DNA from 4 places in the Fusibacter sp. A1 genome. Region 4 is predicted to be linked to each of the others. Evidence: riboswitches for the same ligand, from Rfam matches in the RefSeq annotation. Region 4 holds a riboswitch; each other region holds the start of a gene.

Region 1 (2,205 bases), on a different contig from region 4:
AATCGTAGACCTTGTGCATCAGCTTGAACCTCATGCGTTCGCCGTTTTTGTCCCTGAAGGAATGACCGCCCGCCATGTCGCTGAAACCTTTGATGTGACAACCGGCCCAGCGTCTTCTTCGTTCTGAAAGCATCTTTTCGTCATCGGTAAAGACATCCTGCATGGTAAAGCAGCTACAAGTGATGCACGACGTGTTGCATCTGCCGCATGCGATGCATCTTGAGGTATATTCCTTCCACATCTCGTGACCGAACACTTGGTTCAGATCGACACCTTCAAAATCGGGTAGTTCGACTTTTGTCTTATTGCTTTTGACAAAATCGAGTTCAAAATCCTCATTCGCTCCAAAGGAGTATCCATCAGGAACAAGTGTCTCATCTTTTATGTCTAGGGTGATGGAATCACCGCTGTACTTAAGCGCCATGTCATAGGAATCTACCTTGTTTGTTCCCATACTCACGCAGAAACAGCTATCAAAGCCTTCTGTACATTCGATCACAGCGAATTTTACCAGTTTGCGTCTTCTTTCATAGTAAAAATCCTTGCTGACTCCGTTGTTGAAGAAAATCTGGTCCAAACGGTCTATTCCGTTCAGGTCGCAAGGCCTAAGAAGAATGAGCATGGGCTTTTGATCGACTTCTGGTACGAATGCCTCTTTTCCTACAAATCTGAATAGTGTCTCTCGAATAGGATAAAAAATCTCTTTTGGTGAAAAATAGCTTTTCTCGCTCCAAATGATCTGATCAGCTCCGCTGACCTCATCATAGGTAATCAGGTCAAGATCGGCCAGTTTGTTCTTGTTCGCCTTCACTACAGGCGCGAACACGCGATGTGTCGCACTCAGCGCAGCAAGATAGCGATCAAACATTTCGTGTGACAGCTGGTATGCCATGGATAGCCTCCTCATGTCGAAAGGTCGACGATTTGTTAATATCGTATCAATTGTACCCCTTACGGTTAAAGTTATCCGTAACCCAGGTTACCAAAATAAAAAAAAGACAAAGTCAAAGGGTGAATGGAGAACAGGCATGACAAGGTCATGATGGATTTTCATGGAATCCTATCAAAAAATGGAATAGGTCTTGCATTTAAGGAGCATCTCACTTATCATTGGAATTGATTAAAAGGAAAATTAAATACGAACATTAGGTCATCAGAGATGATGTGAAAAGGGAATGAGGTAAAAGCCTCAGCAGCCCCCGCTACTGTAAAGGAAGACGAACGCCGAAACGTGCCACTGGTTAACACCGGGAAGGCAGGCTAGTAGAATGATACCTGAGCCAGGAGACCTGCCTAATGTAAAGATTCATGCGACTTCGGAGGGAGGTTGGCTGTTTAAGCACATTTTTGTGATTACAACCAGTCCACTTCGGACTGGTTTTTTTATGTTGTTTTTATAGTGGAAAAAACGCAAAAACACGTTGAAAGGATAGGGAGATGACTTACATAAAGAGCCCCATGGGCATTGAAAACGGAAGCTTTGAGATAATATCGCAGGAACTCACAGACATGTTCGGCAAAGTTTCTTTTGAAAGTGAGGTCCACGAACAGATCGTGAAGCGTGCCATCCATACCGCAGCGGATTTCGACTACTTCAAGAATATCAGAATCAGCGACGGGGTGATTGATAGGATCTTAGAAGGACTTAAGGGCGGTCTTACCATCTATACGGATACGACAATGGTCCTATCCGGTATCAACAAGAGGACGCTTCATGCCTTAGGCTGCGACATCAAGTGTCTCATAGCCGATGAAAGGACTTTCAAGCTTGCTGAGAAAGGCAATATGACAAGATCCATGGCGGCAGTAGATCTGGCTTTCGACTTGCCTGGTCAAAAACTCTTTGTCATCGGAAACGCACCTACAGCACTATTTAGAATCATGGAACACTATGACGAGCGCAGTGATGAACTGGTGGGTGTCGTAGGAGTTCCTGTCGGTTTTGTAGGTGCCGCGGAATCGAAGGATGAGCTGCACGCGTCAAATCTACCCCATATCACAGCACTTGGAAGAAAAGGTGGTTCGAATGTCGCAGCGGCGATTGTCAACGCGATGCTTTATCACCTGAGAAGAGATTAAGATGCTTGGAACGGTAAATGTGGACGGAAAGGCGTTGAGAATGGGTTATACGACGGGCACGACAGCGACAGCTGCCGCAGTTGCGGCGGCAAGAAGGCTTGTATACGGTGTGGTTGAAGCGTCGGT
Region 2 (2,205 bases), on a different contig from region 4:
AATTATACCTAAAGAAGTAATATCCTTTTATATATTATCACCAATATCATACTTACTTAAGAGATACATTGCAAGAGAAAAATGAAGATTCTGAGAATTGACTTACTTACACAAATGAATAAAGCTGTGCACCAGCACAGCTTCAGTCTTATAACCATATGTTTTGAAAAACGCAACTCTCTTCTTAAACAACTCCGATTCCAGCTTCATCAAAAGTGATCATCTCTATCCCCATAAAGCAGGCGGCTTCTAGAATGTTGAACATCAATGCTCCACCTGTACCTTCACCAAGTCTCATATCCAAATCCAGCGGAGGGTCGACACCTAAGAGTTCAGAAGCGAATTTCGCCCCTTTTTCCTTGCTTTTATGCGAAGGAATCAAATACTCCTTGACCTTCGGGTTCAAACGAACAGCGACCAGTGCTGATACCGTCGCGATGAATCCGTCGACCACAATCGGTACCCCTTTAGAGGCCGCACCGATAAAGGCTCCACACATCGCACCAAGTTCAAATCCACCCACCTTGGCAAGCACATCGATCGGATCGTTTACATCCGGATTGTTGTTCCTTATCGCATCTCTGACTACATTGATCTTGTGCTTCACCCGTTCGTCGTCAAGGTTGGCTCCCATGCCTGTCACCTGTTCAGGATCTACATTTCCAAAGACAGACAGAATCGCAGCGCTAGGTGTTGTGTTGCATATTCCCATTTCACCGGTCGCCAATATATTATACCCTTCGTCAATCGCATCGACGGCAGTTTCAATACCTACCTCTATCGCACGAATCGCTTGCTCGCGCGTCATCGCAGGTTCTATTCTTAGATTTTTCGTTCCAAATGCAATTTTCTTATTGATGATTCCTGGCATTTCAATAGTCGCATTGACACCTACATCAACAGGTATAAGTTTAGCTTTAGCCTGTTTCGCAAGCGCACAGACCCCGGTATATCCTCTGACGAAATTCAGCGTCTGCTTCAGCGTCACATCTTGAGGGCACACCGCTACATTTTCATCGATCACACCATGGTCACCGCTAAATACAAGAATCGCCCTTTTATCGACAAGTGGTGAAAGCGTCTGATTGATGGCACTGAGTTGCACATAGTACGACTCAAGTTTTCCCATGCTTCCAACAGGTTTTATCAGATTATCGACCCTTGTCTGTGCTGTGTCCGACCATTTCGAGTCCACTTCCTTGATTGCATTTAACGCGTCATTCAATTTACTCATCGTAATCCCCTTTCGTACCTTCACTAGGCTTTTCGACATAAAAAAAGCCCAGATTCTTCTTTGACAAAAAGAACCTGGACTTTACCGTCATCCAAATTAAGCATGTATGGCAGGTCTCCTGGCTTAGCTTCAACACGACTTATGCCTTCCCGCTTACGCAGTGGCTGTGATAAGTCGTTCCACATTACAGTGATGGGTTCGCTGAGGATTTAAACCTCATTCCCTATTCTCCCTTACGGGCACCGATACCCCTATATTATAATCTGTTTTTACTTAAGTGGCAAGTCATCTTCTGGATCCACCACATGATGGAAGGGTCCCCTATAGGCATAGACATTCAAATTGACGCGGTCCTTATCGCTCATCACCACACCCTCCATCAGAAGCAGCGATTTCTGAAGCTCATAACCCTCATAGGTAGGCAGGGAAATATGCCCCGAGCTGTTGAGGACCCTATGCCAAGGCAGATCCGAATCTTGATAGCGCCTCATAGCCCCACTTACAAACCTAGCAGCCTTCGGGTTTCCTGCCGCCGCAGCCACTTGCCCGTAAGTCATGACATTCCCCTTAGGAATAGACATAATAACCGCAATCACCTTATCATAAAAACTCATCTGAGCCATAGTATACCTCTCTTTACCAAGAACGTAGTGTGTTCTTGGCGATGTAAGTCAACGTCTTTTGTTGACGGATCGGACAGTCTGTTCTTGGCGATGTAAGTCAACGCATTTTGTTGACGGATCGGACAGTCTGTGAACAACACTTTCCATCTTTATTCTACACGCTATCACAATCAATTGCAAATGGTTATCACTGAGAAGGAAGTTGATGGATAAGGACTATTATAATAGGAAGAAATAAAATAAAAGAAATAATAGAAGAAAAAATAAAAGAAATAATAAAAAGCGAATGATATGCCCTTCGGGCGTGAAATATCTTCGATATGATATAATCGCTTCGCGATTGTGATA
Region 3 (2,205 bases), on a different contig from region 4:
GTCTGATGCATCTTGCTGATATCATCAATGTCTATCAGATTCCCAAGTAACGGAATACGATGGGCCATCACTCTCCACGCGCCGCTGAAAGATATGTCCGCAGCGCCTAGCGTTGCAGAGAATACCGCTAACAGCACCATCGCAAGGATACCGATAGCACAGATCAAATAGATCCCTCTTCGTTTTTCATAAAAAGTCATAACCGCCACTCTCCACATCCAATAAACTTATACTTGCAGTACGTCTGATACTATCCAATAAACAGGAAAAAGGGACAGATTTGTCCCCTAGTCACCTAAAATAATTCCGGATGCAACAATTCTGCAATCGCTTTTAGTCCTTGCGCAATTCTTGGGCCCTGGATGCTAAGCAGGTCGCTGTCGATTTCAAGCACTCTACCTTCTTTTACAGCATCCAACACCTGATAATTCTCATGAGTTGAAAAACCAGCCAAGGAGTCATATTTGTCAGAGACCAGAACCACCTCTGGATTATGTTCAACGAGCTTCTCTAAACTATATACCCAGTGCTCGCCGTCTTTAGCGATATTATCGCCGCCAGCCATCGTAAGCATGTCGTTGATGAAGGTATCACCTGTCGCAGTATAATCGCTTTCACCGAAACCGACAACATAGTAGACTGATTTGGCTTCCACGCCGTCCAGAACATCCGTTACAAGTTTTACATCCGCACGCATCGAATCGATCACTGCCTCGGCATCCGCCTTGTGGTTTGTGATCAGACCTGCGTTAAGGGTAGTTTCATATACTCCTTCAAAACTCTCTTGGGCTTTTAATACGAACACTTTAATATCAAGTGCCTCAAGTTGAATCAGCACTTCTTCTTTAAACAGACTCGCTACGATAACCACATCCGGTTCAAGAGCGACGATTGATTCCACATTAGGTTCTCTGATCGTGCCGACAGAAGGCACTTCTGTCGTTTCTTGAGGATACAGACAGTAATCCGTTCTTCCAACGAGTTTGTCTCCAGCACCGACAGCATACAGCGTTTCAGTCACCGATGGAGCAAGTGAGACGATTCTCATCGGTTCTTTCTCTAGTACTACTTCCCTATCTTCCCCATCGACTATTGTCAGTGGATAAACAGTAGCTTCAGCAGTCTTTTCCTCATTTGCCGATTCGACCGCCACGTTTTCAGTTGTCTGCTGACCGATATCGGTCTCCGTAGTTTCCACTTCTTGTGTACACCCTGTGAACAACGCTGCCATCAGCATCACGCACATCATTAAAATACTTATCTTTTTCATCTTATCCTCCTGGAAATAAAAAAATAACCGCACAAAAAATGACGCGATTAATTTCAATCGTGACTCATCATTCCTCGTGATTATCAACAAATATCGGCAGGTCTCCTGACTTCACATCATCATCATTTCTACCCTTCCCGGCTTCCCAGTGGTCGTAGTTGACTCCGTGTTACAGTGGCGGGACCGCGCTGGACTTGAACCAGCTTCCCTATTAAGCATATGCACCAATATTTCATGTTATTAAGTTCACTATCAGTATATAGAGACTGCACAGATAAAGCAAACGTTTTTTAGCACAGATTCACTTGAGTTCTCCGTGCATAGGGTTAGTTTTTATACATTTTATTAGCTATCCACATAATAAAGGGCTCTATAAAGCCGATTGCACTCATTTTTGTACACATTGTCCACAAGTTACCCACAGAAATTGTGAGTAACTTATAGGGTAAATTGCCCGTTTTTCATGTGCGAAAATTCATAAACTAAGTCCATTTCTTCATAATGAAACATATTTATGCATAGGAGTGTATAAAATTCTGTTTGCATAATTGACTCACCCCGCATTTGGGATCGACAAGATGTAATCGACCGCCGCTTAAATGTTATCCTTAGTATCCACATGTTATCCACACACATTTCACAGAAACTTTCGTAAATAGAACGTATTTTCGCCCTTGCAATTACATCAATCTATCGCTCCATCGCTAATACCCTCACTTCGTTTATACACAGCTTATCCACATGCCTGTTAATTCTCATTTTTCAGAATATACACGCATAACAAAATACCGATGTCAATACTCTAGAAAAAAAAACTAAAATGAAAATGCATAAAAAGTGTGGCGCGAAACATAAGTATATGATAATATTCTAATATAGAAATGGAGGTCGACATGACAAAAGAAACAATCATCCAAGTCTATAAGGCGATCGGG
Region 4 (2,205 bases):
TATCCCTTTTGACAGCGCCTATACAAGCCCGCAGAGCAGGGCGATTCAGACTGCCGAAATCATCACAAGAAACCACGACCTTACACTGAACAAACACCCCAACCTTCAAGAAATCCATCTAGGATCGTGGGAAGGGCTGACTTGGTCGGATGTCAAGAAGAAGCATCGTGGTCTGATGGATGATATGAACAGGGAAAAGAAAATGGCGAACATCCATGGAGGCGAAACCTATGAGGATGTGATCGACAGGGCGATGCGTTTCATTGATGATATCGAAGATACCGACTTGAAGAATGTGCTGGTGGTCACCCACGGCGGTGTGATCAAATCGATGGTGACGCATATTCTTGGGCTTTCGATCGAAAAGCGATCAAACTTTCATATCACCAACACAAGCGTCTCTGTCCTTGAACGTGACAAGGCCGGAAAATGGAAGGTGCTTACGATGAACGACCATAGTCATTTGGAAGAATTGATGTTTGATTAGTGTTAAAATTATTTTATAACGTTTACAAACCACTATATGTTGTGGTAGTATAAGTTAGAACTAAATCATAAGACAGTCTAGGTGCCCGAAAGGGATAATAGGGAATGAGGTTTAAATCCTCAGCAGCCCCCGCTACTGTAAGGTGTTACGAACCCCATTGCCACTGCTGACGCGGGAAGGTGGGTAGTAGGTTTGACCACCGAGCCAGGAAACCTGCCAGACATGTACTAATACACCTTCGGAGGGAAGGCAGTGGAGACTATTCAGTTAATTTCCCTGTTGCCTTTAGGTAACAGGGTTTTTATATTTAGTAATGCTTTAAATGCTTTGATTTAACCTTTATCGAATAACTTGAAGAATCTGCTTCGATCCTCGACATGACTGTCGGGGATTTTTTTTTGAGACCCTAACCTTTAGCGTACCTTTTCAGTTTTCTTTGCTATAATAAGGTGATAAAAAGTAATTACTTGGGGGACTTATGAGAACTGTATTTTATTTAGAAGACAAATTCAACGATGAGAACATCATGTTCACAAAAGCGTTTCAGCCACATTCCATCGTGTATCTTTCGACGATCAGAGGACTGCATGCTGGGTATTATGAAGATTTTGCGGATTATATCATCAACGACTTTCCGACGGTCAACATTGAGGTAAAGTATATCGAAGAGGTTACGATTCCTGTGATGACAGAAATATTCAAGTCATATCCCATGCTGGATGGTGTCCATCTTGCCAGTTCGAACAGCCTTTTATCCATTATCGCGACCAAAGCCTCTGAACTTGCCGGTGTAAGGTCTTTTTATACCGATCTTAGTAGAGACAGCATTCTGGAGTTTGACGGATCTAAATGCAATGTGGTTAAGTCTGACATCGAAGGAATCGAAGTATCCGACTATATCGATATCGCCGGTGGGGACATCTTACGAAAAACGACCATCTTCAATGAAGATCCGCTGATCAGGCTGCTGACAGACTTTATCGCCGAAAATCAGAGCAGATGGAAGAGGATCAAAAGGATCCTGGGTAGACCCGATGTGTTCAACCATCATGAGGAGAACAAGGGTGAGATCGAGGCGGTACTCAGTAATCTTGATAAGAGCGAGTATCTGCAGTTTAAATGGCTGAAAACCTTCATGAAAAGTATCGGCTATGTCAAAACGAAAAAATCCAAGGACGGAAATCTGATTTTAAAGTTCAAAAGTCCTGAGCATAAGCAGTTCCTCTTTATCACGGGGTCGTGGTTAGAAACCTTCACCTACAAGACGATACAGCTTGTGGACGATGTGACGGATATCGAAACGGGTGTTTCCTTCTCGTGGGATAGCGGCGGTGATGTCGTGAAAAACGAAGTGGACGTGTTGGTGTCTTATCACTCCAGACTGTTCTGCTTTTCTTGCAAGGATTCGTCCAACTACGATGTGAACACGCTCAATGAGCTAAGTGTATATGCGCAGCGTATCGGTGGAGCGAATGTTAAGAAAGTGTTGGTTGTCACCGACGCTCCAAGGAAAGATACTGTAATAGAAAGAGCAAGAGAGATGGGCGTATACGTCTTATTATATGAAGGAAATCCGATGGGATTCAGAAGACAGATCGAACGACTGTTTTTAGATATCGACATCATGATTTAAGGAGGCCTTATGCCAAAAAGTTTATTTGATATTATCGGTCCTATCATGGCGGGGCCTTCCAGTTCACACACCGCAGGCGCCGCAA

Evidence for each region. Region 4 has a riboswitch for cobalamin ahead of DWB64_RS14685 (Card1-like endonuclease domain-containing protein). Riboswitches for the same ligand answer to the same signal wherever they lie in the genome.
Region 1: another riboswitch for cobalamin. It lies ahead of DWB64_RS00140 (cobalt-precorrin-8 methylmutase); the one in region 4 lies ahead of DWB64_RS14685 (Card1-like endonuclease domain-containing protein).
Region 2: another riboswitch for cobalamin. It lies ahead of cobT (nicotinate-nucleotide--dimethylbenzimidazole phosphoribosyltransferase); the one in region 4 lies ahead of DWB64_RS14685 (Card1-like endonuclease domain-containing protein).
Region 3: another riboswitch for cobalamin. It lies ahead of DWB64_RS05410 (ABC transporter substrate-binding protein); the one in region 4 lies ahead of DWB64_RS14685 (Card1-like endonuclease domain-containing protein).

Annotation. Positions count from the first base shown of each region.
Region 1 is NZ_QQWI01000001.1:23,394-25,598, reverse strand. It holds gene asrA (anaerobic sulfite reductase subunit AsrA) at 1-892, opposite strand, end outside; cobalamin riboswitch at 1,131-1,312, shown strand; gene DWB64_RS00140 (cobalt-precorrin-8 methylmutase) at 1,438-2,079, shown strand; gene cbiD (cobalt-precorrin-5B (C(1))-methyltransferase CbiD) at 2,081-2,205, shown strand, end outside.
Region 2 is NZ_QQWI01000003.1:109,112-111,316, forward strand. It holds gene cobT (nicotinate-nucleotide--dimethylbenzimidazole phosphoribosyltransferase) at 185-1,234, opposite strand; cobalamin riboswitch at 1,325-1,496, opposite strand; gene DWB64_RS04535 (MGMT family protein) at 1,504-1,857, opposite strand.
Region 3 is NZ_QQWI01000003.1:307,617-309,821, forward strand. It holds gene DWB64_RS05405 (iron ABC transporter permease) at 1-200, opposite strand, end outside; gene DWB64_RS05410 (ABC transporter substrate-binding protein) at 296-1,270, opposite strand; cobalamin riboswitch at 1,348-1,514, opposite strand; gene DWB64_RS05415 (helix-turn-helix transcriptional regulator) at 2,164-2,205, shown strand, end outside.
Region 4 is NZ_QQWI01000010.1:95,694-97,898, forward strand. It holds gene DWB64_RS14680 (histidine phosphatase family protein) at 1-487, shown strand, start outside; cobalamin riboswitch at 550-723, shown strand; gene DWB64_RS14685 (Card1-like endonuclease domain-containing protein) at 966-2,120, shown strand; gene sdaAB (L-serine ammonia-lyase, iron-sulfur-dependent subunit beta) at 2,130-2,205, shown strand, end outside.